DNA from 3 places in the Oscillibacter hominis genome. Region 2 is predicted to be linked to each of the others. Evidence: predicted binding sites of a transcription regulator. Region 2 holds the regulator's gene; each other region holds the start of a gene.

Region 1 (10,054 bases), 210 kb from region 2:
TGAACTTTTTGAAACTTCCGCGAAAATCTTAAAAAACCAGTGTACAAATTTAAAAATATTTGATACAATATGCAATGCTACGCATAGACGTCAGTCGGAAGCGGCGGAAATCTCCGCCATGGTTGACGCGATGGTGGTAGTCGGCGACCGCAAAAGTGCCAACACCAAGCATCTGACAGAAATTTGCCAAGAGAGATGTCGTTCCGTGATTCAAGTCGAAAAGGCGGACGAGCTCTCGCCGGATTTTTTCCATGGTTGCTCTGTTGCGGGTCTTACGGCCGGCGCATCCACGCCTGCGGGCATCATTAAGGAGGTATATGCAACCATGAGTGAAGAAATCAAAGCGGCTGAGGGGAAAGAGGAATCCTTCGAGGAATTACTGAATCAGTCTTTTAAAACTTTAAATACAGGAGAGAAGGTAACCGGCATTGTCACGGCCATCACTCCCACTGAGGTGCAGGTGGACGTGGGTGCTAAGCAGGCTGCTTATATCAAGCTGAGCGAACTGTCTGACGATCCCAATGCCAAGCCTGAGGACATCGTACATATCGGCGATGAAATTGAGACGTACATCGTGCGTGTCAATGACATCGAGGGATATGCCGAGCTCTCCAAAAAGCGTCTGGACACGGTCAAGGTGTGGGAGAACATCGAAAAGGCCGTGGACGAGAAGACGATTCTGGAAGGCGTTGTCACCGAGGAGAACAAGGGCGGCATCGTGGTTTCCGTCAAGGGCGTCCGTGTATTCGTCCCCGCTTCCCAGAGCGGCCTTCCCCGCGGGGCGGAGCTGTCCGCCATGCTCAAGCAGAAGGTGCAGCTGCGCATCACTGAGGTGAACCGCGCCCGCCGCCGTGTGGTCGGTTCCATCCGCGCCGTCCAGCAGGAGGCCCGCCAGGCCGCTGCCGCCGCTGTGTGGGAGTCCATCGAGGTGGGCAAGCACTACACCGGCACCGTCAAGTCCATGACCTCTTACGGCGTCTTTGTGGACATCGGCGGCGTGGACGGCATGGTCCATATCTCCGAACTGAGCTGGAGCCGCATTAAGAACCCCGCCGAGGTGGTTTCCGTCGGCGACACCTTGGAAGTCTATGTCATTTCCTTTGACGCGGAAAAGAAGAAGATTTCCCTGGGCGTCAAGGACCGCACTCTGGATCCCTGGAAGCAGTTCATGGATACCTACCAGGTGGGCGATGTGGCTTCCGTCAAGATCGTCAAGCTGATGACCTTCGGCGCCTTTGCCGAGGTGGTTCCCGGTGTGGACGGCCTGATCCACATCTCCCAGATCGCCGACCGCCGCATCGACAAGCCCGGCGATGTGCTGAGCGAGGGCCAGGTGGTGGACGCCAAGATCACCGCTGTGGATGAGGAGAAGCAGAAAATCTCCCTGTCCATCCGCGCCCTGCTGGAGCCCCAGTCCGCTCCCGCTGACGAGGAGAACGAGGCGGAATAAAGTAAACTACCAAAAGAGGCAGATGCGTATCATCTGCCTCTTTTTTTCATGTGCACGGATTCTGAATTGCATTTCCAATCGGGCTATGTTATTATATTGTCAATCATGGCAAGGGAAGAAAATACCCTGACCCGATCAGGGATTGAACAGACAGGGAGGAGCAGTTTCACATGAGCTATGCGGAAGAATATGCAAGAAAACTGACCACGGCCGATCAGGCGGTGCAGGTCGTCAAATCCGGCGACTGGGTGGACTACGGCTGGTGCACCGGCCATCCCCGGGTGCTGGACCAGGCGCTGGCAAAGCGCGCTGAGGAGCTGACGGACGTCAAGGTCCGCGGCGGCATCTGCCTATGGAAGCCGGCCATTGCCGAGGTGCCCGGCGCGGCGGAGCACTTTACCTGGAATTCCTGGCATATGAGCGGCATCGAGCGCAAGATGATCGCTGAGGGGATCGCCTTCTACGCCCCCATCCGTTACTCCGAGCTGCCCCGGTATTACCGGGAGCACATCGTCCATGACGACGTGGCCATGTTCCAGGTTGCGCCGATGGATGCTCACGGGTACTTCAATTTCGGCCCCAACGCCTCCCACATGAAGGCGGTCTGTGAGACCTCCAAAGTGGTGATCGTGGAAGTCAATCAGAACATGCCCCGCTGCTGCGGCGGAATGGAGGAGTGCGTCCACATCAGTGACGTGGACATGATCGTGGAGGGCAACAACGACCCAATGGGCATCCTGCCCGGAGGAGGAGCCCCCACGGAGGTGGACGCCGCTGTGGCCAAGCTGATCGTGGAGGAGATTCCCAACGGCGCCTGCCTCCAGCTGGGAATCGGCGGCATGCCCAACACGGTGGGCAGCATGATCGCGGAGTCCGACCTGAAGGACCTTGGCGTACATACGGAGATGTATGTGGATGCCTTTGTGGATATTGCCAAGGCCGGCAAGATCAACGGCTCCAGAAAAAACATCGACAGGGGCCGCCAGACGTACGGATTCGGCGCCGGAACCCAGAAGCTCTACGACTACCTCCACGAAAACCCCGAGCTGATGAGCGCGCCGGTCAGCTATACCAACGACATCCGCTCCATTTCCGAGCTGGACAATTTCATCTCCATCAACAACGCGGTGGATGTTGACCTCTTCGGCCAGGTCAACGCGGAATCCGCCGGAGTCAAGCACATCAGCGGAGCGGGCGGGCAGCTGGACTTTGTCCTGGGCGCCTACCTCTCCAAGGGCGGCAAGAGCTTCATCTGCTGCTCCTCCACCTTTACGGACAAGAAGACGGGCAAGCTGGTCTCCCGCATCCGTCCCACCCTCTCTACCGGCTCCGTTGTCACGGATACCCGGACCAATGTCCATTATCTGGTGACGGAATACGGCAAGGTCTGCCTGAAGGGCCTGTCCACTTGGGAGCGGGCGGAAGCCATCATCAGCATCGCGCACCCGGAGTTCCGGGACGAGCTGATCGCCCAGGCAGGGGCCATGCACATCTGGCGCGCAAGCAACAAGCGCTGATTGATCAAAATAAGGGAAGGCGGTCTGTCCGCCTTCCCTTATTTGATGGGAAAAAAGAGGAAATCTCTTGTAAATGGCTGAAATTGCCTGTATAATGTGAGATAGAAGTATAAAATGGAGGGAATGGGGCAAGGAAGGAGCGCATATATGTTTTGCGTAGGGGATTATGTGGTTCACCCCATGCACGGAGCCGGCGTCATCAGCGACATTGTGCACGAACGGATCAACGGGACGATCCGGGAGTACTATGTCTTCGAGATGCCTGTGAGCGGGCTGCTCCTGAAAATCCCTGTCTCCAACAGCCCTGCCATTGGAATCCGCGCCGTTGTGGGACGGGCCGAGGCGGAGGCGCTTTTGCGCGCCATTCCCGCCCTGGTGGTGAAGGAGCCCTCCAACTGGAACCACCGGTATCGGGAGAATATGGAACGCCTGAAGTCCGGAGACCTCTATGAGGTGGCCAGGGTGATCAAGGGGCTGATGCAGCGGGAGAGTGCCCACAGGCTTTCCACCGGCGAGCGGAAGATGCTGCACAGCGCAAAGCAGATCCTGATTTCGGAGATCGTGTTGACCGAAGGGTGTGCCTATCAGGAGGTAGAAGACCGGATCAACCATGCGATGACGACTGAGGAGCCATAGTGATGAAATCGTTTTTTAAAAAATTCAGGGACGCACAGCGCCCCTTCTGCACCATGATTGTTGCCGCTGCCGGCGCCTCTTCTCGGATGGGCGGCGGCAACAAACTGTTTATGCCCATAGACGGAATCCCGGTGCTGGCCAGGACCCTTTTGGCCATCGATCAGGTGTCGCATGTGGACGAAATCCTCATTGCCGCCCGGGAAGAGGACATCCTGACCGTTTCCGACCTCTGCAAAACCTTTGGGATATCCAAGCCGGTCAAGGTGGTGCGGGGCGGAGCGAGCAGGGAGGAGTCCGTCTACCTGGCGGCGTTGGAGGCGGATTCCCAGGCCGGACTCATCGCCGTGCAGGACGGGGACCGGCCCCTGGTGACGCCGGAGCTGATCGCCGAGGTGGTGCGCAAGGCCGCCGTCACTGCCGCCGCCGCCCCTGCCGTGGCCGTAAAAGACACCATCAAAGTGGCGCAGGAGGGCGTTGTGGTGGATACGCCCCGGCGGGAGACTCTCTATGCGGTGCAGACGCCCCAGGCCTTTGATGCGGATCTGCTGCGGGCCGCGCTCCAGTCGGCCCTCCAGTCCGGCGCGGAACTCACCGACGACTGCTCTGCGGTGGAGCGCATGGGAAAGCAGGTTTTTCTTACGGAGGGCGATCCGGAAAACCTCAAGATCACCACCCCGGTGGATTTGACCATTGCAGAGGCAATTTTACAGGAGCGGGAGGAATCGTGATGACCGGTTTGCGGATTGGGCAGGGATATGATGTCCACCGGCTGGAAGCGGGCCGGAACCTGATCTTGGGCGGGGTGGATGTCCCCTACGAGAAAGGGCTTATGGGCCACTCCGACGCGGATGTGCTGCTCCACGCCCTGATGGATGCGCTGTTGGGCGCCGCGGGGCTGGGGGATATTGGATCGCATTTTCCAGACACGGATCCCCAGTACGCCGGAGCTTCCAGCCTGCTGCTGCTGATCCGGGTGGGGCAAAAGCTCCGGGAGGCGGGGTACGCTTTGGTCAACGCGGATGTGACGCTGCTGGCCCAGGCGCCGAAGATCGCCCCCTACCGCCAGGCCATGGTGGAGAACATCGCGGATGCCTTGGGCGTGGAGCTTGGGCAGATCAACGTCAAGGCCACGACGGAGGAGGGACTGGGCTTTACGGGAGATGGCTCCGGTATGGCGGCCCACGCCATTGTGCTGCTGGAAAAAAAGAAGTGAGAGCGTGCCGGTTCCGGCACGCTCTTTTCCTTTGGGCATACACTGAGTTGAGAGGGGGAATGAGTTATGGAATACTACCTGATCATCGCCCGCTCCATCACCTATGCCCAGCGGATGAGCAGGGTGCTGGAACGGATCGGCATCCGCGCCCAGATTTTTCGGGCGCCTGTGGGCCTGACCGACCGGGGATGCAGCTATGCCCTGCGTGTCCGCACGGAGCATCTGGCACCTGCGCTGCGTGCGCTGCACGAGGCGGGTCTGAACCCGATTCAAGTCTTCTTATTCCAGCAGGGAGAATATCACGAGTTAGAGCCGAGGTAAGGCTATGATTTATTTAGACAGCGCAGCCACCACATTCCAGAAGCCCGCTGCGGTCCGGGACGCCATGGCCCGGGCCATGGCGACAATGAGCTCCCCTGGAAGGGGGAACTACCCCGCCGCCCAGACAGCGGCGGAAACTGCATTTGACTGCCGCAGCGAGCTTGCGGAGCTGTTCCACGCGGAATCTCCGGAACAGGTTATTTTTACCTCAAATGCCACCCATGGCCTGAATATCGCGATCAAGACACTGGTGAAGCCGGGCAGCCATGTGGTGATCTCCGGCTATGAGCACAACGCGGTCACCCGCCCTCTGAGCGCGATTCCAGATGTTCGCGTCACGGTGGCGGCCAGCCCCCTCTTCCGGCAGGAGGAGGCGCTGAGCGCATTTGAGCGGGCCATTTCTTCCGATGTGGACGTGGTGATCTGCAACCATGTCTCCAACGTCTTCGGCTGCGTCCTTCCACTGGAGGGGATCGCTGCTCTTTGCCGAAGCCGCAATGTCCCCCTGATTGTGGACGCTTCCCAGAGCGCCGGCGTGCTGCCGCTGGACCTTATGTCCCTTCAGGCAGCCTTCATCGCCATGCCGGGGCACAAGGGGCTCTATGGGCCTCAGGGAACCGGCGTCCTGCTCTGCAACCACAGCGCGACCCCTCTCATGGAGGGTGGTACCGGCAGCCTTTCGGTGCAGCAGGAGATGCCTGACTTCCTGCCGGACCGGCTGGAGGCCGGAACCCATAATATGCCCGGGATCGCAGGGCTCCTGGAAGGAGTGCGCTTTGTGCGCTCCAGGTCGCCGGAGGTCATCTGCCAGCATGAGCGGGAGCTGGCTCAGGCCGCGGCGGTGGCAATGCGCCAGGTTCCGGGAATCCGTGTATTTGCCGAACCTGATCTGCGCAATCAGGTGGGAGTCCTCTCCTTCCTGATGGCCAACCGGGACGTGGAGGCGGTGGGAGAGGCCTTGGCAAATGGAGGCGTGGCAGTCCGTGCGGGCTTCCACTGCGCTCCGCTTGCCCATCAGACGGCGGGCACGCTGCACAGCGGTACCGTCCGCTTAAGTTTTTCCGCATTTAACTCCAGACAGGAAATCAGCAGATTCCTGCAACTTTTGCGCACGATTTGATTTCTTTTGTGGCATTTGTAGAAAAAAAGTAGAAATATGAACCAAAGTTCACAATTTTCAGACTGGTAATCCTTGCAATTAGCCCGTATTTTTTATATAATAAGTGTTACTAATTGCCTGAGAGGATGCCGACATGGAAATGATCACAAATTTGCTCGCTGTCGTCGTCAGATTCCTGATGACGATCAAGATTGCGGATATCCTGGACATTACCATTATGGCGTACCTGGTCTACCAGCTTTTGAAGCTGGTCAAGAGCACAAAGGCCGCCAGTTTACTCAAGGGACTGCTGGTATTTTTGATGGCGCTGTGGCTCTCTACCATCTTTAAGCTGAACGGCATCAACTTCATTTTGAGCCGAATGGTGGAGTGGGGCATTCTGGCCCTGATCATCCTGTTCCAGCCGGAGATCCGGCGTATCCTGGAGCAGGTGGGCAGCAGCCGCTTTGCCGGATTTGGCCTTTTTTCCAAGGAGCAGAAGGCAGGCACCATGGAGCATGCCATCGGGCAGACCGTGCTGGCCTGTACGGAGATGTCCAAAAGCCGCACCGGCGTATTGATTGTCTTCGAGCGGGAAATCCTCTTGGATGACCTGGTCCGCAGCGGTACGGTGCTGGATGCGACTGTATCCAACGAGCTTTTGAAGAATATCTTTTTTGTCAAGGCACCCATGCATGACGGCGCCGTCATCATCCGGCAGGGCCGGGTGTTGGGCGCCGGCTGCATGCTGCCGCTCTCCAAAAACGTCAATCTGAGTCGCGATTTGGGCATGCGCCACAGGGCAGGCATTGGAATGAGCGAAAACTCCGATGCGGTGGTGGTGATTGTCTCCGAGGAGACCGGGTCCATTTCCGTGGCCATCGGCGGCATGCTGAAACGGCACCTGATGCCGGAAACGCTGGAAAACCTCCTGCGGAACGAGCTGCTTCCGCAGGAAAGCGCCGATACGGACAAGCGCAGGATTCGCCTGTTCCGCAGGAAGGATGGTGGCAGCGATGATGGAGAATAAGAAGAGCAAAGCGTTTTTGATCGTGGTCTCTGTCCTGATCGCATTTGGCGTCTGGCTCTATGTGGACAGTGCAAACGGAACCAAAGCCACCACCTACGCAAACGACATCCCGGTGGAGTTCGTGGGGGAGAACACCATTCTGGCCGACCGGGGGCTGATGCTCCTGACCGGTTCCACCGATACGACGGTTACGCTGCGGCTCCGGGCCGAGCGCACGGTGATCGCCCGGCTGGATACGGAAAAGATCAGGATCCGGGTGGACCTCTCCAGTGTGACCGCAGTGGGAAAACAGTCCCTTGGGTACCGCGTGATCTATCCGGAGGGAATTTCCAGCAACGAGATCACCGTTGAGTATGCCAGCACCACCTCCATCACAGTCAACATCGGAGAGCTCTACAAGAAATCTGTGGAGATCCGCTGCGAGAGGACCGGCAACCTGGCCGAGGGGTATCTGGCCGGAGAGGTGTCATTTGCCCCGGAAACCCTCGAAATCCGCGGCCAGCAGGCGGACATTGAACGCATCAGCTATGCAAAGGTGGTTCTGGACATCGACAACGCCACGGAGACTGTGGTGAAAAATTTGTCCTTTGCCCTCTATGACTACAACGACCAGTTGGTAGAGGATGAGGACATCCATGCCATGAGCGATTTCATCCAGGTGACCATGCCCATCCAGGTCATCAAGGAGCTGCCGCTGAACGTCAGCTTTGAGGAGTCGCCAGGCTCCAGCCTGAGCAATGTGAACTACAGCATTACGCCGGAGTCCATCACCGTATCCGGAAACCCGTCCATCTTAGAGAGCGTGGACTCTTTGCTGCTTGGTTCCATCTCTCTTGCGGAGTTGGACAACTCCGCCACGTACCACTACACCATCACGCTGCCGGACGGCTGCGCAAATCTCAGCGGGGTTTCCACCGCCACGGTGGTGGTTTCCTTTAAGGACATTTCCAATTTCACCGTGACCACCACCAACATCGGTGTGGAAAACGGGCCGGAAGACCGGATCGCCTCCATTCTCACCGGAGAGATGGCGGTCACGCTGCGGGGCACCACCGGGGATCTGGCAACAATCACGCCGGACAAGGTACGGGTGGTGGGTGACCTCACTGACGTCAGTACGGCGGACGGCAGCTATACAGTGCCCGCCACCGTGTACGTGGATACGGACCGGGACGTGGGCGTGTTGGGCACGTACCAGATCCAAGTGACCATCAGCCAGGCGGATCACCCGGAAGATACCAATCCAGAGTAGGAGTTTCAGTATGACGCAGGTTGCGACAATCGAAAAAATCATCGACAGCACACACGCCCAGATCGCCGTCCCCAGAAAATCCGCCTGCGGGCACGACTGTGAGGAATGCGCCGGCTGCGGCGTATCCGGCATGGTGGTGCGTGCCGTTGCCCGGAACCTGATCGGGGCCGGGGTGGGGGACAAGGTCGTGGTGCAGAGCAGCACCAAAAAGACGCTGCGGATTGCACTTTTGGTCTATATGCTCCCGCTGGTGCTGTTTTTGGCAGGCTATTTTGCATCGGAGGCCCTGGGTGCGGAGGCTCTGCGCTATGCCGTCGCCATTGCGGCCTTCTTCCTTGGCGTGCTGCCGGCGGTGCTCTATGACCGACGTGTCCGCAAGAGCGGAGAGCTTACCTTTGAGATCGTCCGTCTCTTCTGATGTTCGGCTATGTGCTGCCGGCGCTGGGCGAGCTGCCGGAAGAGGAAAAGCTGCGGTTCCGCTCCGTATACTGCGGCCTGTGCCACACGCTTGGCAGGCGATACGGGATTGCCTCCCGTTTCATCCTCAACTATGACTTCACCTTTTTGGCGATGCTGCTCTCGGATGGACAGGAGCCCTCCTGCCAGGCGTGCAGATGCGTCGCCAGCCCCTGCAAAAAGCGCTTCGTGCTGGAGAGAACGCCGGCACTGGAGCTGGCGGCGGACGAAAGCGTGATCTTGACCTGGTGGCAGCTGCGCGACGGTGTGGCGGACCATGGCTTTTTCAAGGGGTTAAAATACCGGCTGCTCTCCTTGCTGCTGCGCCGCGCCTACCGCAAGGCCAAAAAGCTCCGGCCGGAATTCGACCGATCCACCCGGGAACAGCTTCAAATTCTATCGGATTTGGAGCGGGAGCACTGTTCGTCCATGGACCGGGCGGCGGATGCCTTTGCCGTGCTGCTCTCCGGTGCGGCGGGGGAAGTTCCGGAGGAGGAGCGCAGGCGCGTTTTGCGGGAAATGCTCTATCACCTGGGGCGCTGGATCTATCTCATTGACGCGGCCGATGATTTGAAGCGGGATTTCCAGGACGGCAGCTATAACCCGCTGATTTACCGCTACGGCCTGACGGAGGGGACTCTTGATCCGGACAGCCGCCGCGATTTTTCCATAACGCTGGACCACTCCATCCGGCTGATGGCCTCCGCCTCGGCGCTTTGGGACTTCGGATGCTGGTCGGCGATTATCGAAAGCACGGTTACCCGCAGCCTCTTTTATGTGGGCGGCGCGGTGCTGGACGGATCTTTCCGAAAAAAGAGAAAAAAGGAGACACCATGAACGACCCGTACAAAGTACTGAATGTTTCCCGTGACGCCACAGATGCGGAGATCAAAAAAGCATATCTGGCCCTTGCCCGCAAATACCATCCGGACAATTACCATGAAAGCCCGCTGGCCGATCTTGCTCAGGAGAAAATGAAGGAGATCAACGGCGCCTATGAGCAGATCACCAAGGAACGCAGCGGCCGCGGCAGCAGCGCTTCCTCCTATGGATATGGCGGCGGGTACGGCGGATATGGAT
Region 2 (10,054 bases):
TGCAGCACGCTGTGGTTCAACGTCCCTCCTCCATTTGGAGCGCCAATATTGGCCTGCAATGCATTCTTTGGTGCAATGGGGGTCCGGAAAGCTGCGTGGGCCGGATGGATACCTGCAAATTGAAACGGCAGGATATGGACACGGAGGGCGTTTATGGGCATATGATGATGGGGTCTTGAAAAAGCAGCTGCTTATAACAGGATATGTGTGCATCGAAAAAGGAAACCCTTGGAGCATAGAGCTCCAAGGGTTTCCTTATGGAATATCACTACAATCTGGATATTGTGGAATAGCGGAAGGTGTGCCTTTTACCAAATCAGGCGATTTCATCGGCCAGACGAACAGGAAGTTGCCGATACCTATATGAGTTTCTCCGCCAATGATTGCTTTAGTTTTATCAGGTCAGGATTGCACAGCAATGGAAGAATATCCACCAACTGTTCCGGGGCAAAATCCCACCATCGCAAACGGAGAAGGAGGTCTTTTAGTTCGTCATCAAAACGGTCTTTGATAAACTTTGCAGGATTGCCGCCGTAAACCGTGTAAGGGGGAACATTCTTGACTACAACGGAATAAGCGGCAATGATTGCCCCGTCACCGATTTTCACACCGGGCATAATTATGCTCTCTTGCCCAATCCAGACATCGTTTCCGATAATTGTATCGCCCTTGTGAGGAAGCTGTTCCATGTGCGGCAGCGTATTTTCACTCCATGCGCCACCGAACACATGAAATGGATAGGTTGTTGCACTACTAATTCGATGATTTGCCGCTCCCATAATGAACTTGGTTCCGGAAGCAATCTGACAGAACTTGCCGATGATAAGTTTATCACCAAACTCAGGGTAGTTGAATAGCACATTGTTCTTTTCAAAACCTGTGGGGTCAACCGCATCATCATAATAGCTATAATCTCCAACCGTAATATTGGTGGCTGTGATTATATTCTTGATAAAGCATGAGGTTTTGTATTCGTTTGGGAAGATCGTATTAGGGTCTGGAATGTGAGTCATGTTCTTAAAATCCTTTCTTGTTTTATATCACATCCTTTCTCAGGCATATTCTTATGGCAACCGCCCGTTTCTTTCGTATTGCTTTCATCGTGGGATACCTCTCCAAATTCAAATTTGTCGTTGCCGGTGTACCATGGGCCCGCCACCACTCCAGACTGGTCGGTGTAATCCATCAGCAGGTGCTCCGCAGTGTCTTCGACGCAAATGCATCGCAGAAGCAAAGATGCTCCCCGTCCATCCCGATCAGCAGATCGCAGCCGGGTTTGCTCTTGATCGTGTGCCTGTCCCAGCACATACAGCTACAAAACCTTGACCAAGATTCATACCGGCCTCTTTTTCTTGCCCACATTATAGCATGTTGATCTCCGTCCTTTCTAAAATAAAAGCGCCCGTTTTGTGGACTGTTACCAGTCTTGAAAACGGGCGCTTTCATTTTGTGCAATTTTTACTGGTGTGGCGGCGCGCTTTTTCTCGCCATTGAAAAAGGGCACTGTGAAATTTGGGGGGTAATTCTCCGGAAACGGGAGTTCGAATCATCACAGCCCCTCAAGCTGCCTCAAAATCTATTGGAAAAAGCCTCAATTTAGGATAAGAAAAAAGCCACAACCGCCTGGCGCCGTAGGCATTCAACCTACGATATCCAGATTGTCGTGACTTTTTGGTACGCCCGACTGGATTCGAACCAGCGGCCTTTAGAGTCGGAGTCTAACGCTCTATCCAACTGAGCTACGGGCGCGCATCTTTGTTAAGGATAACACATAAAACCAAATCTGTAAAGAAAAATTTTTCAAAAAAAGATTGTTAAAAAAATTGACAAACTCGCTCCTTTTGCGATACACTAAATACGGAAATTTACTTTATTATAATGTTGTCAATTGTGTGTATCTTTTTACCAGTGGTAGGAGTAATCATATGAAAAAGCAGAACATTTCCGACGCCGTGATTCGGCGCCTTCCCAGATACTACAGGCACCTGAATGATCTGTGCAACAAAGGCGTCATTCGCATCTCCTCACATTCCCTGGGGGTAAAGATGGGTATCACTGCCTCTCAGATCCGGCAGGATTTCAGCTGCTTTGGTGAGTTCGGCCAGCAGGGATACGGTTACAATGTGGAGGAATTGCGCTCTGAAATCGGGCACATCCTGGGGGTGGATCAGAGCCACCACCTGATTATGATCGGTGTGGGCAACTTGGGTCACGCCCTGCTCCAGAATTTTCGCTTCTCCCAGTGCGGCTTTGCCGTGGATGCGGCCTTTGACATTGCTCCATCCATCATCGGGACAGACATCAACGGCGTACATATCTACCATATGGACGAGTTGGAGGACTATATCCGCACCCACAAGGTGGATGTGGTCTCTCTCACTGTGCCCAAATCCATTGCCCAGGATTTGGCGGACCGCCTGACGGACCTCGGCATCCGCGGGTTCTGGAACTTTACCAACCTGGAGCTTGTCTCCTCCAACCCGGAGGTCAAAATCGAGAACATCCACTTTTCTGACAGTTTGCTGACGCTCAGCTACCGGATTGTCAATCCGTAAACGGAAGGAGCCCTATGAAAAAAAGAGCACTGGCGCCCATCGCCTTTCTGGCTGCGGCCTGCTGCATCCTGGCAGCGCTGGCCAGCGGCGGAGACAGCTCCGACCCGCTGGTCTCCCTCTCCTACCTCAACGGCACCTTCACTGACAAGGTCAACAGCGCAGTGGATGCCCGGCTGAATGCGTCCGGCCAGGGGAGTGCCGGTACCTATGCTTCCTCCACACAGGAAATCCGCCTGAAGGAAGGGGATGTGCTGTGCGGCAGCACCGGCACGGACTGCATGCTGTTGGCCGGCTCAATGAAGGTCACCTTCCCATCCGGCGCCGTGGTGGACATCACCGCCGGCAAAGAGATGCCCAGCGGCACGGCGTTGACGGCCAACCACAGGTATTTGGTGGCGGAGGATACGGCGGCTTCCTTTACCGTCACCTCAAAGACCGCGGTGCTGCACTATGAGGGGCCCTACCGGTTCACCCTTTCCGACTCCGTGGATTACAATGCCATTGCCTCGGCATTAAAAACCCTTCATCTATTTAAGGGCAGCTACACCGGCTATGGTTCCGGCTTTGACCTGGAGATGGCGCCCACCCGCATCCAGGCCCTCATCATGTTCATCCGTGTTTTAGGCGAGGAAGAGGCGGCCCTATCTTATACCGGCCCCATCCCCTTCACCGACATCGCCAGGGGCTCCCTGTCGGAGCACTATGTCTCCTACGCCTACTCCAAGGGCTATACCAACGGCTTCACTGCCACGCTCTTTCAGCCCGACCAGGCCATCTCCGCCAATCAGTACATGGAGTTTTTGCTGCGCGCCCTGGGCTACAGCTCCTCTGCCAACACAGACCTCTCGGCTACAATGGCCACGGCCCGCAGCGCCGGTGTCCTCACCGATGCCGAGGTGTCCATGCTCCAGTCGGGCACATTTCTCCGGGCACAGCTGGTGTATGTCTCCTATTACGCCCTGGACGCCTCTTTGAGCGACGGCTCCGGGACCTTGGAGCAGAAGCTGATGGACAGCGGCGTCTTTACCTCCGATGAACTGCTCTCCGCCAGGGCCATGATCACCGGCGGCCGAATTTTTTAGGCCGCTGTGCACCCTTTCCCCACGACAGCATACTATGAACTGTGACCGGTTCACCGGCCAACATTTCATAGGAGGTTCCCGGTATGTGTAATCAGGGCTTCTTTGGCGGCGGCAACAGCTGCTGCTGGATCATCATTCTGTTGATCATCGTTTGCTGCTGCTGTGGCGGCGGTAACAGCTGGGGTGGCTGTGGCTGTGGTTGTAACAGCGGCTGTGGCTGCAACAGTGGTTGTGGCTGCAACAGCGGGTCTGCCTGCTGCTAAGGGCATTTCACTTTCATAAAGGGCTCCCGCGCCGCAAGGCGCGGGAGCTTTGCTGTGCGCCTTTCCGCGCCCGGCCCCTGCCGGGTTCAGGCAGTCTCCATATTGACAGCCCAATCAGCCGGTGATACGATAAATAGTAACTTTCTGAGATGCACAGCAATGATTGCACAAGATATGGTAAGAGAAATGAGGGTATCCCGCATATGACCATTACAAAAATCCGAAAGCGCGATGGCCGCATGGCAGAGTTTGACCAGGAAAAGATCGCGCGGGCCATTGGCAAGGCCTTTGACGCCACCTATAAACCGGGCCAGACGGAGGCTGCCCGGCAATTGGCCGCCGAGGTGGCCTCCATCCTGGAGGTGGAGGGGATCGACGAGCCTGAGGTGGAGCACATCCAGGACCTGGTGGAGCGGGTTCTGATGGACAATGGCTATATCCAGACCGCCAAGGCCTATATTCTTTACCGCAATGAGCGCAGCCGCGCCCGGGAGATGAACACCCGCTTGATGAAAATATACGAGGACATCACCTACGCAGATGCCATCGACAGCGACATCAAGCGGGAAAACGCCAACATCGACGGCGACACCGCCATGGGCTCCATGCTCAAATACGGCAGCGAGGGCGCCAAGCAGTTTTACCAGATGTTCGTCATGAAGCCGGAGCACGCCAAGGCCCATCGGGAAGGTGACATCCACATCCACGACCTGGACTTCTATACCCTTACCACCACCTGCACCCAAATCGACATCCGCAGATTGTTCGCCGGCGGCTTCTGCACCGGCAGCGGCACCCTGCGGGAGCCCAACGACATCTCCTCCTATGCCGCCCTGGCCTGCATCGCCATCCAGTCCAATCAGAACGACCAGCATGGCGGGCAGTCCATCTGCGACTTCGACTATGGCATGGCCATCGGCGTGGGCAAGACCTTCCGGCGCACGTACCGCCAGAACCTGGCCCGGGCATTGAGCCTGGAATGCGGCGGGGAAGGCTGCGACGAGGCGCTGCGCAAGCTGTTGGATGAGGTCTATGAGCAGTCCGGGCTGCAGCCCTCCCTGGCGGACTGCGGCGCCTATCAGAAGGCGGAACAGCCCGCTCTCATGGAGTGCTTCCGCCTGGATGAAAACCAGGCGGAGCGGTATCAGTCCTTTGCCTACCGCCAGGCCGTACAGGAGACGGAACGGGCCACCTATCAGGCCATGGAGGCTCTGCTCCACAACCTCAATACCATGCATTCCCGTGCCGGCGCCCAGGTGCCCTTTTCCTCCATCAACTACGGCTGCGACACCTCTGCGGAGGGGCGGCTGGTGATGGAAAAGCTGCTGCTGGCCACAGAGGCGGGCCTGGGCGGAGGGGAGACGCCCATCTTCCCCATCCAGATCTTCCGGGTCAAGGAGGGAGTCAACTACAACCCCGGCGACCCCAATTACGACCTCTTCCAGCTGGCCATGCGGTGCAGCGCCAAGCGGCTGTTCCCAAATTTCAGCTTTATAGACGCGCCTTTCAACCTCCAGTACTATAAGCCCGGCCATCCGGAGACGGAAATTGCTTACATGGGCTGCCGCACCCGGGTTATCGGCAACGTCTTTGACCCATCCCGGGAAATCTGCAACCGCCGGGGAAACCTGAGCTTCACCACCATCAACCTGCCCCGGCTGGGCATCCGGGCAAAGGGCGACATCGAAGTCTTTTTCGACTCTCTGGACCGGATGCTGGACCTTTGCGTGGAACAGCTGCTGGAGCGCTTTGAGATCCAGTGCCGCAAGCATGTGCGCAACTACCCCTTCCTGATGGGCCAGGGCGTTTGGCTGGACTCGGAGCAGCTGGGCTGGAACGACGAGGTCCGGGAGGTGCTCCGCCACGGCACGCTGTCCGTCGGCTTTATCGGCCTGGCGGAAACCCTGGTGGCCCTCACCGGCCATCACCACGGAGAGGACGAGCGCTCGGAGCGCCTGGGGCTTGAGATCGTGGCCCATATGCGCTCCAGGATGGACGAGGAGTCCCGGAGACGGGGCCTGAATTTCACGCTGCTGGCCACACCGGCTGAGGGCCTTTCGGGCCGGTTTGTGAAGATCGACAAGCAGCGCTTCGGCATTCTTCCCGGCATCACCGACCGGGAATACTACACCAACAGCTTCCACATCCCCGTATACTACCCCATTTCCGCCTTCCGGAAAATCCAGTTAGAGGCGCCCTACCACGCCCTGACCAACGCAGGCCACATCAGCTACGTTGAGTTGGACGGCGATCCGGTGCAGAATCTGGAGGCCTTTGAAAAGGTCATCCGCTGCATGAAGGATCAGGGCATCGGCTACGGCTCCATCAACCACCCGGTGGACCGGGACCCCCTGTGCGGCTACAACGGCATCATCAACGACGAGTGCCCCGGCTGCGGCCGCCGCGAGTGCGACGGCGACGTGGGCTTTGAACGGATCCGCCGCATCACCGGATACCTGGTGGGCACCCTGGACCGGTTCAACGACGCCAAGCGGGCAGAGGTCCGGGACCGGGTGAAACACTCCCTGACGCAGCGTTGAAGGGTGGGATCGGAATGCGTATTGCCGCCACGGTACAGGACTCCATTGTGGACGGGCCGGGCTTTCGCTTCACCGTGTTCGTCCAGGGCTGCACCCACCGCTGTCCCGGCTGCCACAATCCTGAAACCCATGACGCCGCGGGTGGGTCTGAGCATCCGGTGGAGGAGCTGGCGGAACGGATGCTGTCCAACCCCTTGACCGATGGGCTGACCCTCTCCGGGGGAGAGCCCTTCGAGCAGCCGGAGGAGTGTTTGATGCTAGCCCGGGCCGCCCACGAAAACGGCCTGAATGTGTGGAGCTACTCCGGCTACACCTATGAGCAGCTGCTCCAGGGCACACCGGCCCAGCAGGCTCTTCTGCGGGAGCTTGACGTGTTGGTGGACGGCCCCTTCCTCTTGGAGCAGAGGACCTTATCCCTCCCCTGGCGAGGCAGCCGCAACCAGCGGGTGATCTCCATCCCTGAGAGCATGGCGGCCGGGCGGGCAGTCCTCCGCCAGCCATAGGAACCATGTGAAAAAGCCGAGTGAAGATTCACTCGGCTTTTGATTTGGCCCCATGGGCCGGCCTTCTCTTTTTACGGCCCGCCGTGGACTGCAGCCCATGCAACACACGGTATTGTTCCACCGTGGGCAGCGCAGCCACCGAAGCGGTCAGGTTGAAGAGCGTATGGCATGCTGCGATTTCCACCGGTGTCACCGGCGCGGCCAACAGGCCCCGCCAGAGGAAAATAGGCATCCAAAGGGCTGCGCCCACCAAGTTGAACCGCAGATGGAACGCCGCGGCCCTCCGGCCTGCTGTGCCGCAGCCCAGGGCAGAGAGCAGCGTGGTGGAACAGGTTCCCACATTGATTCCCAACAGCAGCGGCACCGCCGCCGCCCGCCGCAGCGTCCCGCCGGCGGCCAGCGCCTGAAGCATGCCCACGCTGACGCTGGAGCTCTGGAGAACGCCGGTAAAGGCCGCGCCGGCCAAAAACCCCAACATTGGATGCTCCGCCAGCGACGCCAATCGCAGGAAAAGCGCCGTATCCCCCAACGGCGCGGCGGCGGCCACCAGGCTCCGCATCCCGCTGAGCAGCAAAAAGAGCCCGATCAGTGCCGCCCCGGCCGTCCGGCGCCTGGCGGCAAGATACAGCCCCAGCCCGGCCACAGCCAGCAGGGCGAGCACTACCTCTTCCCCTTCCGGCACGCTCCACCCCAGACACAATAGCCAGGCCGTGGAGGTCGTCCCCACATTGGCCCCTGCAATGGCCGCGGAAGCCTGGGAAAAGGAAAGCAGCCCGGAGTCGCAGAGCGAAACCGCCAGCACCGTGGTGGCGGAGGAGGACTGGAGCAGTGCGGTCACTCCAACCCCCAGCAAAAAGCCGCCCCGTTTGGGCAGCGTATGTAAACCCCTCCCCTTTTCAAACATCGCCTGAAGGCTTTCCCCCAACAGCGACATGCCAAAGAGAAACAGCGCCATAGCGCATAAAATCCCGGTCAGCACCTCCATACAGCCCCTCCATGGGATTCAGGATATGCGCCCGGGAATCGGAAAAGACCTTTCTCAAATAAGCCCCAGGTGCTCCAGCAGGATCTTCACCCCGATGAGGATTAAAATCACGCCGCCGGCCAGTTCCGCCCGCTGCTTGTACCGGGTGCCGAAGACATTTCCCACGAATACGCCTGCAAAAGACAGCACAAAGGTAGTCAGCCCGATGATGGAGACGGCCATCCCAATGGACACGTCCAAAAAGGCAAAGGTGATACCCACGGCCAGCGCGTCAATGCTGGTGGCCACGGCCAAAATCAGCAGCTCCCTGTAGTCCAGCCGCTGCTCCGCGTCACAGGCCGTTTCCCCCGCGCCGCCGAAGCTCTCCTTCACCATCTTTCCGCCGATGAAGCCCAGCAGCAAAAAGGCCACCCAGTGGTCAACGGCTACAATATAACGGGCAAACTGAGACCCCAGCCACCAGCCCAAAAAGGGCATCAGCGCCTGAAAGGCGCCAAAAAACAGCGCAATGGCCGCAGTGTGCTTCAGATTCACCGTCTTCATGCAAAGCCCCTTGCACACCGACACCGCAAAGGCATCCATGGACAGGCCGATTCCAATCAAGAACAATTCCAGAACTCCCAATGTCTTCCTCCTTTTTTGATGTCCGCCTACAAAATCACCTTCACCCTGGAGTGAAGCTCCAGGCGGTCCGGAGATACCAGGCAGTCATATGCCAGCACCCGGACACCATTCCGGGATGCCTGTCGCAGCGCCGCCCCAAAGGCCGGGTGGGTGTCGTCGTTGGGCGCCACGCTGTGGATTCCCTCCATCTGTACCACGAAAAACAGCGTGGCGCCAAATCCAGCCTCCGCCGCGCGCTGGAGCTCCTCAATGTGCTTCACGCCCCGCTCCGTGGGCGCGTCCGGAAACCGGGCGAATCCGTCCTCTTCCAGCGTGACGCCCTTGACCTCCACGAATTCGCTTCCCTGCTCTGTGTCTATGCGGAAATCGAACCGGGAATGCCCATAGGTGTACTCCGGACGAATTTCCCGCACCCCGGGCCAGTGATCCGCCGCCCACTCCCCAAAGACATGGTTGGGCGCCTGGGCATCCATGTTGATGAGCCGATCCCCCTTGCGCACCGCAATCAGGTCATAGGGCGTTTTCCGGTTCGGGTTTTCCGCCGTTTCCAAAAAAACCTCCGCGCCCGGGAGGAGCAGTTCCCGGCAGCGCCCCGTATTTTTCACATGGCAGATCTGGCGCCGGCCTTCCAGGTCCACATAGGCGATGAACCGGTTCGGCCGCTCCAGAAAGCGAGCTCGTTTGACATCCCGATACTGCATTCCATCCCAACTTTCTATCCATCTGCATGCAAGAACAGTGTCATTTTATCACGGTTCTTCTCAAGAAGAAAGCATAAATTTTGCAAGCTTTCCTCCGTTATTTGTCTGTTTCATACAAAAAATTAACGTAATTTTGTCATCACATCAAAAAATTATGTCACGGAAGTCATTGTATTTCGTTCACAATTTTGTTACAATGAATTCAAATTGGCATTAAGGAGGATCAGTCATGGCGTATTCCAATTTGTTCGTATGCCTGCTGGGAATCGGAACCGTATTTTTCGGTCTGATTTGCATCATTGTTCTGGCAACCCTCATGAGTAGGGCGTGTGGAGCAAAGGCATCGAAAGCCCCCGTGGCCGCAGCACCTGCCGCCGCATCTGCACCCGTACCCGCTGAAGCGTCTATTCCGAACCGCCAGGAGATGATTGCCGCGATTTCTGCGGCCGTGGCAGACGAGCTGGGTACCGATATCTCCGCTATCCGCATTCTGTCTGTGAAAAAACTTTAAGGTATAGGAGAAGAAGAACATGAAGAAATACAAAGTCAATGTCAACGGAACCGCTTATGAAATTACCCTTGAAGACATCTCCGGTTCCGCCCCCGCCGCTGCTCCTGCTGCTGCACCTGTTGCCGCTCCCGCACCTGCCGCCCCCGCCGCTGCTCCTGCTGCCGCTCCCGCCAATGGCGAAAAGGTGGCAAGCCCCATGCCCGGCACCATCCTCTCCATCAATGTCGCTGCCGGCGACGCGGTGAAGAAGGGCCAGGTTTTGATGATCCTCGAGGCCATGAAGATGGAAA
Region 3 (10,054 bases), 750 kb from region 2:
GGTACCGAGTGGGCCAAGCAGAAGAGCAGGGCCAAGGCGGCGGCCAAGGACCTGGCCAAGGGCCTCATCGCCCTCTATGCCGAGCGGCAGAAGCGGCCCGGGTTCGCCTTCTCCCCCGACTCCCCCTGGCAGCAGGAATTTGAGGAGTCTTTCGACTACGCGGAGACCGACGACCAGCTGCGCTGCATCGCGGAGATCAAGGCGGACATGGAGCGCCCCCGGCCCATGGACCGGCTGCTGTGCGGCGATGTGGGCTACGGCAAGACGGAGGTGGCGCTGCGGGCGGTGATGAAGTGTGTCCTGGACGGCAAACAGGCCGCCATCCTGGTGCCCACAACGGTCCTGGCCCAGCAGCACTACGCCACCGCGGTCAGCCGCTTTCGCAACTTCCCGGTGAAAATCGAGGTGCTCTCCCGGTTCCAGACCGGCCGTGTAAGCAAGCAGGTCCTCCAGGACGCCCGGGACGGCAGCGTGGACCTTCTGATCGGGACCCACCGGCTGCTGCAGAAAAACATCGCCTTCAAGGATTTGGGACTCCTCATCATCGACGAGGAGCAGCGCTTCGGCGTCACCCACAAGGAGCGGCTCAAGGAGATGAGCAAGCAGGTGGACGTGCTGACCCTGACGGCAACGCCCATCCCCAGGACGCTGAACATGGCCCTCTCCGGCATCCGGGACATGAGCACCATTGAGGAGCCGCCCATGGACCGCCAGCCGGTGCAGACCTATGTGCTGGAACACGACTGGGCGGTGGTGGAGGACGCCATGCGCCGGGAGCTGGCCCGGGGCGGGCAGGTCTATTACCTCCACAACCGGGTGGAGTCCATCGACGCCACCGCCTCCCGCATCCGCAAGATGTTGGGTGAGGACGCCCGGGTGGTGGTGGGCCATGGGAAGATGAGCGAACAGGAGCTCTCCGACGTGATGCAGCAGATGGTGGACGGGTCCGCCGACGTTCTGGTGTGCACCACCATCATCGAAACAGGCATTGATATCCCAAACGTGAATACACTTGTGATAGAGGATGCGGACCGGATGGGCCTGGCCCAGCTCCACCAGATCCGCGGCCGAATCGGCCGCAGCTCCCGCCGGGCCTATGCCTATCTCACCTACCGCCGGGGCAAAATCCTGACGGAGACGGCCTCCAAGCGGCTCAGCGCCATCCGGGAATACGTGGAGTTCGGCTCCGGTTTTAAGATCGCCATGCGGGACCTGGAGATCCGGGGCGCCGGCAATCTGCTGGGCCCGGAGCAGTCCGGATATATGATGAGCGTGGGCTACGACATGTACCTGAAGCTGCTGGAGGAGGCGGTGCTGGAGGAGCAGGGCCGGGAGAAGGCCATCGAGACCGAGTGCTCCGCCGATCTGACCATCTCCGCCAACATCCCGGAGTACTATGTGCCCTCGCCGGAGCAGCGGATGGACCTCTACCGGCGCATTGCGGCCATCCGCAGTGCCGAGGACTCATCGGACCTTATGGACGAGATGATGGACCGCTACGGCGATCCTCCCAAGCCGGTGCTGGCGCTGTTGGACGTGGCACTGCTGCGCTCCGCCGCGGCCAGGGCCGGCGTGGCCGACATCTCCCAGAAGGGAGAGCGTCTGGTGCTGACCCTTGCAAACTTTCGGCCGGAGGCCATCAGCGCCGTGTGCTCCATGCCAAAATACCGCCGCAGCCTGACCCTCTCCGCCGGGGAGACCCCGGCCCTCAGCCTCCGCCTCACTCCAAAGGCCGACGTGCTGCAGTGTGCCCTGGACCTGGTGGAGGAGCTTCGTTTGGCGGATACAAAGGAGAACGAAAATGGATGAACAAAAGAACGAACCCGTAAAGAAGGAGAGCACCCTGCACCGGCTGTGGAAAAACTACGGCTATTTGGTGGTGACTGCGGCTGTGGTCATCGTGCTGTTCCGGGTGATCCTGGCGCTGGCCTATGTGCCCACCGGCTCCATGGAGCCCACGCTGCCCACCCGCTCCATGTTCCTTGGCGTGCGGCTGCCCTATATCGTGGGCGATCCCCTGCCGGAGCGGGGGGACATTGTCATGTTCCGCAGCGAAGAGCTTGACGAGGTCATGGTCAAGCGGGTGATCGGCCTGCCCGGCGATACCATCGCCTTTGACGGCGGCGCCGTGGTGCGCAACGGAGAGAAGATCAAGGAGGAGTATCTTGCCGATGGGGTGCAGACCTATCCTGCGGTGGACGGGGCGGAATTCACCGTGCCGGAGGGCTGCGTCTTCCTCTTAGGCGACAACCGGGAGAGCTCCCTGGACAGCCGCTGGTGGGGCAACCCCTATATTCCTTTGTCTGCCATTCAGGCCAGGGCGCTGGTGAGCCTGTCCCTGCTGCCGAAGAATACCTGGATCGGCGTCCGGACGCTGTCTTAGTGCGGCCAGTCCGCGCCGGATCGATCTGGAAGGAGCGGAATCAAGCATGAAACGATTTCTGGCGTGTGCACTGGCGGCGGTGCTTTGCCTGAGCGCCTGCGGGGCCTCCGGCGGCGGTACGGTCAAAGAAGGGCTTTACTACGATGCCTCCGGAATCTGCCCCGATGCGGTGCTGCTGACGGTCAACGGGCAGGATGTGGCGGCGCAGCGGTACTTTTACTGGCTGACCTACACCTGCGACTACGCGGCCCAGGCTCTGGGCGGCGGCCTGGACTGGAGTGAGGAGCGGGAGGGCGGCACGCTGGCGGACTACGTAAAAGAGGAGGCCCTGCGCCGCACAACCCTCTACGCCGTGGTGGAACAGTGGGCCCGCCAGGCGGGCTGCGAGCTGACGGCGGAGGACAGGACCGCCATCGACAACCAGTTTGCGGCCAACGCCCAGCAATACGGAGGCGAGGAGCAGTACCTTGCCCAGCTGGCCTCCATGGGCCTGGATCGGGAGAGCGCCGACGCCCTCAGCTCGGACTACTACCTCTACGGCCATCTGAAAGAGGCCTACCCCACCTCACCGCTCTGCCCCGAGGGCAGCAGCCTGGAGGAGTACAAGGCCCGCTGCGCCACCGTCAGCTGGTGTGCCGTACCTGCCGCCGAGGGGAAAAGCGCACGGGCCCGGGCTGACGAGATCGCCGCGTCGGTCAACGGCGGGAAGCCCTTTGCGGAGGCCACCGCCGCCCTGGGAGGCGACGGCGCCCAAAGCGTCACGCTGACGCCGGAGGATGAGCTTTGCGCCCAGGCCGTTGCGATCGCCGAGGGAAGCTGCGGGGCGGCGGAGACGTCGGAGGGTGCCTTTGTGCTGCTGCGCCAGCCCCTGGAAGAATCGGCTGCGGCAGGCGCCTTTTTCGATGAGGCCCTGAGCCGTGCCGCTTCAGAGGCGGAGATCACCTATGCCGACACCTGGGACACCATTGACGCCGCTTCCTACTACGAAAAGGTCACTGCCCTGCGGGAGAAGCTGTAAAAGGCCCCTCCTGGTTTTCGTCAAGTCGACGAAAACCAGGAGGGATTTGTCAATTATTTAACAAAAATCTGGAAACAGGCCAATCCCCTCTTGACGGATGGGGGATTCTTCTGTATAATAACGACTGTCAGAGTTTGACAATAATTTAACAAAAGTAAACGTATACCTAAAGGAAAACCGCAAGAAACAGCATGAAATTCCCGTCAGACGGTTTGAAACGACACGGCAACTGTGATAAACTGGCTCTAATAGCATGGTACGCTTTGATACCGAATTTTTGAAAATGGAGGACAATCATGAAAGATCTGTATGTTGTCAACTGCTGCAGAACCGCAATTGGTTCCTTTGGCGGCGCATTGAAGAACACCCCTGCCGCCGACCTGGGCGCCATTGTGGTGAAGGAAGCCCTGAACCGCGCCGGCGTCAGCCCCGAGCAGGTGGACGAGGTGATGTTCGGCTGCATCCTGACTGCCGCCCAGGGACAGAACGTGGCCCGTCAGGTGGCCATCAAGGCCGGCGTCCCCTACAGCGTTCCCGCCTACACGGTGGGCATGGTCTGCGGCTCCGGCATGAAGTCCGTCATCGAGGGTGCCCGCTCCATCCTGGCCGGCGACTCCGACGTGGTGGTCTGCGGCGGTACCGAGAACATGAGCGCCGCTCCCTTTGCCTCCATGGACGCCCGCTGGGGCGCCCGCATGGGTGACAAGAAGCTGGTGGACACCATGATCAAGGACGGCCTGTGGGACGCTTACAACAACTATCACATGGGCACCACCGCTGAGAACATCTGCGACATTTGGGGCATCACCCGCCAGGAGCTGGACGAGTTTGCCGCCTCCTCCCAGCAGAAGACCGAGGCCGCCCAGAAGTCCGGCCGGTTTGATGATGAGATCGTCCCCGTCCCCGTGAAGGTCAAGAAGGAGATGGTGGACTTCAAGGTGGATGAGTTCCCCCGCGCCGGCGTCACCGCCGAGGGCATTGCCAAGCTGAAGGGCGCTTTCCCCATCGGCCCCGAGTCCCCCAATCCCCAGGTGGTCCACACCTTTGAGCCCACCGGCTTCCAGGAGTCCGGCGACAAGGGAACCCAGCGCGTCACCGCCGCCAACGCCTCCGGCATCAACGACGGCGCCGCCGCCATTGTGCTGGCCTCCGGCGAGGCTGTGAAGAAGTACGGCCTGAAGCCCATGGCCAAGCTGATTGGCTGGGGCCAGGGCGGCGTGGATCCCAAGATCATGGGCGTGGGCCCCGTACCCGCCTCCCGTCAGGCCATGGCCAAGGCCGGCGTGACCATCGAGGACATCGACCTGGTAGAGGCCAACGAGGCCTTTGCGGCCCAGTCCGTTGCCGTGGCCCGCGAGCTGCACTTTGACATGAGCAAGGTCAACGTCAACGGCGGCGCCATCTCCCTGGGCCACCCTGTGGGCGCCTCCGGCGCACGCATCATTGTCACGCTGCTCCACGAGATGCAGAAGCGTCCCGAGGCCAAAAAGGGCCTGGCCACGCTGTGCATCGGCGGCGGCATGGGTGTTGCCACGATTTTTGAGAAGTGCTGATTGATTTCCCTTCAGAAAAGAGGCGTCCGGCTTAAGCCGGACGCCTCTTTTTGCTGTAAGGGCACAGGAACGGTGCGGAGACGGGAAAATGGGGGCGACAATAGGCTGTGCCGCCCGTCCTGTCTTACACCTCAAACCGGCCGCGGATTAAGTGCTGTCCTTTCCAGACGGCCCGCTCTCCCTTGGCCACCACGCTCTCCACGGAGAAATCCTGGCCGTAGATTACGAAATCCGCGTCGGCTCCGGGAGCCACGGCACCTTTGATGCCGGCTTTGTCCAGCACACGCGCGGGGTTTGCGGTTACCAGGGCCAGAGCATCCTCCAGAGGCAGCACCTCCTCCTGTACCAGGGCCTGGATCAGCTGGTGGAGGCCATGGGGGGTGGAGTAGGTCAGGCCGACGCACTCGCCCTTCTCATTGAACCGAGGCTGGCTGCCGTAGCCGTCGCTGGAGACGGTGAGGCCGGAAAGGGGCATGCCCTGCTCCAGGCAGTAGCGGATGTGACCGGCCAGGGTGACGTTTTCCTCCATGGTGCCGCCGGCGGTGAAGTCCATGTTCCCGCCCATCTTTACCAGACGGACGCCGTCGTCCATCAATTCTTTGCCGCGGAAGTTCATGTGGGTGGGCAGGAAGGTCCTGGCGGGCACATCCGAGTGGTCCAGTGCGTAGAACACAGGGTCCAGACGGCCTTTGCCGCTGCCCATGTGCATGGTCAGCAGGCCGCAGCAGGGGGCCAGCAGCCCGGCCCTGCGGACCGCGGTGGCCAGTGCGATCAGGTCCTCGCCCTGGGGATTGGAACTGCGGTGATCGGATACGGCGATCTTGGCGCCGATGATCTCGGGGATGAGCACCATATCCCGCTCCACGCTGCCGGTGAGGGTGGTGGTGGGCCAGCCATAGGAGCCGGTGAGCATATAGCAGCTCAGCCCTTTCTCGGTCAATGCCCGGGTCTTGGCCAACAGGTTTTCCAGACTGCGGGAGACGCCGTCAGTCCCCAAAAGGCCCACCACGGTGGTGACGCCGCAGTCCAGCAAGGTGGCGATGGAGGCCTCCGGCGTCCGGGAGGCCGGGCCCTGCTCACCGCCGCCGCCGGTCACATGGACGTGGAGGTCGATATAGCCGGGCACCAATCGGTTCCCGCCCAGGTCAAAGCGCTCCACATCCGGGACATTGTCATATTCGGTGATGGAGTCGGCGATGCGCACGATGCGGCCGCCCTCCACCAGAATGTCTTTCTTTCCAAGGTGAGAGGGCGCGTAAACATCGGCATTTTGGAACAGTTTCAAGCTTATTTCCTCCTATTCAAATGTGCCTCTGGCCAGAAGCCGTCCTTGATGGAGCATAACGCGCCCGCGGGCGACCACGGTGGAGAGGGTAAGATCGGGATTGAGCAGCAGAAGGTCGGCGTCGGAGCCGGGGCGCAGCGCGCCTTTGGCCGGGTACAGGCCATTGGCCTCAGCCGCATTCCGGGTGCACACGCCAAGGGCCGTCTCCAGAGGGACGGCGTGCTCCGTGACGGCGGCACGCAGCTCCTCCAGCAAAGAGGACTGGGGAACCACCAGCAGCCGCTGGACACGGCCCTCCTCGTCGTGGACCGCCATGGAGCCGTTGCCGTCGGAGCTCATGGTCACATGGTTCATGGGCACGCCGCCTTCCAGGCACAGCCGGATGGCCGCGGCAGGGCCGACGCATCCTTCAAATCCGTCGCACGATCGGATACCGGAGGTCAGGTCGATATAGCCGCCCCGTTTGGCAAAGGCCATGCCCTCCTCCATCAGCCGGGCGGAGCGGTTGATGTGGGTGGGGATCAGGTGGCGGGCCGGGATCTCCGTCTCATCCAGAAGGCGGAAGAGCATGGACAGGCCCGCCTCGCCCACGCCCATGTGGAACTGCACCACGCCGGCCTTGCCGGAGAGCATGCCGCCCAGGCGCGCCTGGGTCACCAGCCGCTTGAGCTCGCTGAGAGTGGGCTGGGAGCTGCGGTGATCCGATAGGGCAATCTCGCCCACGCCTAACACCTTGTCGATGAGGATGATGTCCCGGCGGATGTCGCCGGTCATGGTGTGTACCGGCAGCTCGTAGGAGCCGGTGAGCATATAGGCGCTGATGCCCTCGGTCTCCAGGGCCCGGACCTTGGCCAGCAGGCTTTCGCTGTGGCGGGAGGTGCCGTCGGTGCCCAGTACGCCGATGAGCGTGGTGACACCGGAGCTCACGACGGTGGAAAGCTGCACCTCCGGGGTGCGGCTGTAGGGGCCTGCCTCCCCGCCGCCTCCGATGGCGTGGAGGTGCTGATCCACCAGGCCGGGGCAGGCGATGAGCCCGGAGGCGTCGATCTCCTCCGCCTTCAGGGCGGAGCAGCGGAGGTCAATGTGCTTCTCTATGGCCAAAATGGCGCCTTGGGCAATCAGCAGGTCCCGGACGCCGATGTGCTCAGGCGCATAGACGTCTGCGGAACGGATCAGGAGCATGGATCAGTCCTCCTTTGCCATTTCCTCCGGCGTCAGCTTCTTGATGCCGATGCCGGTGAAGCCGTAAAGGATGGCAAACAGGAATCCGATGTAGCACAGCACGGCCCAGGGCAGATAGTCCAGGGTCTCCACGCCCAAGGTGGCGGTCATATAGGCGCCCGCCGCGGACCAGGGGACAATGGGCACGACCACGGTGCCGGCATCCTCCAGGGTGCGGGAGAGGTTGACCGCGGCCAGGCCCCGCTTCTTGTAGGCGTCGCGGAACATCTCGCCGGGGATCAGGATGGACAGGTAGGAGTTGCCGGTGGTCAGGGCCATGGTCAGGCAGGCCACCACGGTGCTGGCAATCAGGCCGCCGGTGGACTTGACCACGCTCAGCAGGTTCTCCAACACCACATCCAGGCATCCGGCGCAGCTCATGATGCCGGCAAAGCAGAATGCACAGAAGACGAGCAGCGTGGTGGACATGATGCTGGTCATGCCGCCGCCGTTGATGAGGCGGGTGACTTCCCAGATGACGGCGGAGGGATCAAAGCCCTCCGCAGAGACCATGGAGACGTCGAAGCCGCCCACGGTGGAGGCAAGGATATTGGCCAGGGAGATATGCTGGAAGGCGAAGGCCATGACGCCCGCCACGGCGGAGGAGCCCAGCATAACGGGAATGGTGGGCAGCTTCAGCACAGACCCGGCCAGGATGATGACCGCGGGCAGCAGCAGGAGGATGTTCCAGCTGTACATGGTGTCCAGGGTGGTGAGCATGGTTTCCACGGTCTCGGGGTTGGGCACTGCGGCCACACCGGTGCCGGAGCCCACGATGGCGTAGACGAGCAGGGAGACCACGGTGGCGGGGATCGTGGTCCAGAGCATGTGCTTGATGTGGCTGTAGAGCTCACTGCCGGCGGCAATGGGCGCCAAGTTGGTGGTGTCGGAGAGGGGGGAGAGCTTATCGCCGAAGTAGGAGCCGGCGATGACGGCGCCGGCGGTGGCGGGCAGGGACACGTTCAGGCCGGAGGCAATGCCCATCAGGGCCACGCCCATGGTGCCGACAGAGCCCCAGGAGGTTCCGGTGACGATGGAGACCAGGGCGCAGATCAAAAACGCCGTGACCAGCAAAAACTTGGGATTGACGATCTGGATGCCATAGTAGATCATCATGGGGATGGTGCCGGAGGCTTTCCAGGTGCCGATGAGGGCGCCCACGGAAATCAGAATCAAAATGGCGGGCATGCCCTTGGCAATTTTATTGGAAATCTCGTTGAGCATCTCGTCCCAGGTGCAGCCCACCCGGACGGCGACCAGGGCGGCGATGGCTGCTACCACAATCAGCAGGGGCTCGGTTGCCCAGCCCTTCAAACCCTTGCCGTAAAACAGGATCGCCAGCATGGCGATGATGGGAATCAGTGCCTCCAATAAAGTCGGTTTCCGCTTCTGGCGGACTTTTTTCTCTTTCATGGCTAATCTCCTTTTCTCATTGATCTATCATCAGAGCTTGAGGCCGCATGCTCCATGCGGCGCCTTTCCTATTTAGCAAAATGCATGCCAAGTTGCAAATGGCCGAAAATCAGCAAGTTTGCGAAAGATTGTCTTGATTATTTTCGCTGGATATAGACAAACTTAGACAAAAAGTGATACTATCTTCTGGGAGGGATGCAGATGAAACTGCTGACGATTCTGCTGCGGGACCGCGGGACCGCCGTTCACACCGGAAAACAGCTGCGGGAGATGTTCGGCGAGGCAGCCAAAGTGAAGGTGGTGCTGGCAGGGCCCGCAGTAACTGAGGGCTCGGTGGACGGCGACCTGGTGGTGATTTCCCGCCGGATGGAGGAGCTGATCCGGTATGTCCGGCCCGGAACCCGGGTGATCGTGGCGGACCGGGCGGTGAACCCGGACCAGGTGCGGCAGCTGTTCGTGATCCCCGCCAACTCCGACGTGCTGGTGGTGAACACCACCCGGGAGCTGACGGAGGAGGCCATCGAGCAGCTGGAGCTCTACGAGGTGGAGGGGCTGCGTTACCATCCCTACTACCCGGGGATCCGGGATTACCGGAAAAACTGCCCGTACGCGATCACCTTCGGGGAGATGGATGCCGTACCGCCCGGGGAGTACCGCTCTGTGACGGACCTCCACAGCCGGGCGCTCAGCATGGAGGCCTGCGTCCTCATTGCCAAGGAGTTGGGGCTTTATGAGCAGCTGCGGGGAAAACTGGCAGCAGGAAACATCCGCCCGATGGTCCGGCTGACCCAGGATTTGGCGAAACTTCATTTCAAGTATGCCCATACTTCCGAAGATTTACAAAAAATCATCGGCCTGATGGAGGACGGCGTCCTGGTGCTGGACCAGCAGATGCGGCCAATCTTCATCAATCCCATGGCGGAGAAGATGATGGGGGCCGGGGCTGAGCGTCTGTCGGCCCTTGTGGAGCAGCTGCGCGCCCACAGCGCGGAACAGCACTTTTTTTACCGCGCCGGAAGCGACAGCTATTATGTGGAGCGGATCTCCTCCTCCAGCGGCCGGGAGCGGAACACCATCGTCATGCTGCGGGACGTAAGGAAGATTGAGCGCATTGAAAACAGCTATCGGCGGGCCCTGACGGAAAAGGGCCTGGTGGCGAGCTATGAGTTCAAAGACATCAT

The links. Region 2 encodes Rex, which represses fermentation and respiration genes when NADH is low (regulators of the CRP and FNR family bind a similar motif). Its sites were predicted from a motif close to ATTGTTAANNNNTTAACAAT; they were not measured.
Region 1: a site for Rex is predicted at 1,535-1,554, ahead of H8790_RS06335 (butyryl-CoA:acetate CoA-transferase). Genes of this name have one in related genera too.
Region 3: a site for Rex is predicted at 3,447-3,466, ahead of H8790_RS11050 (acetyl-CoA C-acetyltransferase). Genes of this name have one in related genera too.

The regions. Positions count from the first base shown of each region.
Region 1 is NZ_CP060490.1:1,250,502-1,260,555, reverse strand. It holds gene H8790_RS06340 (bifunctional 4-hydroxy-3-methylbut-2-enyl diphosphate reductase/30S ribosomal protein S1) at 1-1,450, shown strand, start outside; gene H8790_RS06335 (butyryl-CoA:acetate CoA-transferase) at 1,621-2,967, shown strand; gene H8790_RS06330 (CarD family transcriptional regulator) at 3,115-3,603, shown strand; gene ispD (2-C-methyl-D-erythritol 4-phosphate cytidylyltransferase) at 3,606-4,331, shown strand; gene ispF (2-C-methyl-D-erythritol 2,4-cyclodiphosphate synthase) at 4,340-4,816, shown strand; gene H8790_RS06315 (DUF3343 domain-containing protein) at 4,883-5,137, shown strand; gene H8790_RS06310 (aminotransferase class V-fold PLP-dependent enzyme) at 5,142-6,257, shown strand; gene cdaA (diadenylate cyclase CdaA) at 6,391-7,266, shown strand; gene H8790_RS06300 (CdaR family protein) at 7,253-8,518, shown strand; gene H8790_RS06295 (SoxR reducing system RseC family protein) at 8,529-8,936, shown strand; gene H8790_RS06290 (DUF5685 family protein) at 8,936-9,811, shown strand; gene H8790_RS06285 (J domain-containing protein) at 9,808-10,054, shown strand, end outside.
Region 2 is NZ_CP060490.1:1,460,924-1,470,977, forward strand. It holds gene H8790_RS07370 (hypothetical protein) at 1-20, opposite strand, end outside; gene H8790_RS07375 (CatB-related O-acetyltransferase) at 360-1,013, opposite strand; gene H8790_RS07380 (hypothetical protein) at 1,010-1,186, opposite strand; tRNA gene H8790_RS07385 (tRNA-Arg) at 1,673-1,749, opposite strand; gene H8790_RS07390 (redox-sensing transcriptional repressor Rex) at 1,926-2,555, shown strand; gene H8790_RS07395 (S-layer homology domain-containing protein) at 2,570-3,637, shown strand; gene H8790_RS07400 (anaerobic ribonucleoside triphosphate reductase) at 4,104-6,440, shown strand; gene nrdG (anaerobic ribonucleoside-triphosphate reductase activating protein) at 6,455-6,943, shown strand; gene H8790_RS07410 (Na/Pi cotransporter family protein) at 6,972-7,928, opposite strand; gene H8790_RS07415 (manganese efflux pump MntP) at 7,983-8,510, opposite strand; gene sfsA (DNA/RNA nuclease SfsA) at 8,579-9,253, opposite strand; gene H8790_RS07425 (OadG family protein) at 9,483-9,764, shown strand; gene H8790_RS07430 (acetyl-CoA carboxylase biotin carboxyl carrier protein subunit) at 9,784-10,054, shown strand, end outside.
Region 3 is NZ_CP060490.1:2,210,785-2,220,838, reverse strand. It holds gene mfd (transcription-repair coupling factor) at 1-1,809, shown strand, start outside; gene lepB (signal peptidase I) at 1,802-2,383, shown strand; gene H8790_RS11055 (hypothetical protein) at 2,430-3,401, shown strand; gene H8790_RS11050 (acetyl-CoA C-acetyltransferase) at 3,698-4,954, shown strand; gene iadA (beta-aspartyl-peptidase) at 5,079-6,239, opposite strand; gene iadA (beta-aspartyl-peptidase) at 6,252-7,421, opposite strand; gene nhaC (Na+/H+ antiporter NhaC) at 7,425-8,873, opposite strand; gene H8790_RS11030 (sigma-54 interaction domain-containing protein) at 9,075-10,054, shown strand, end outside.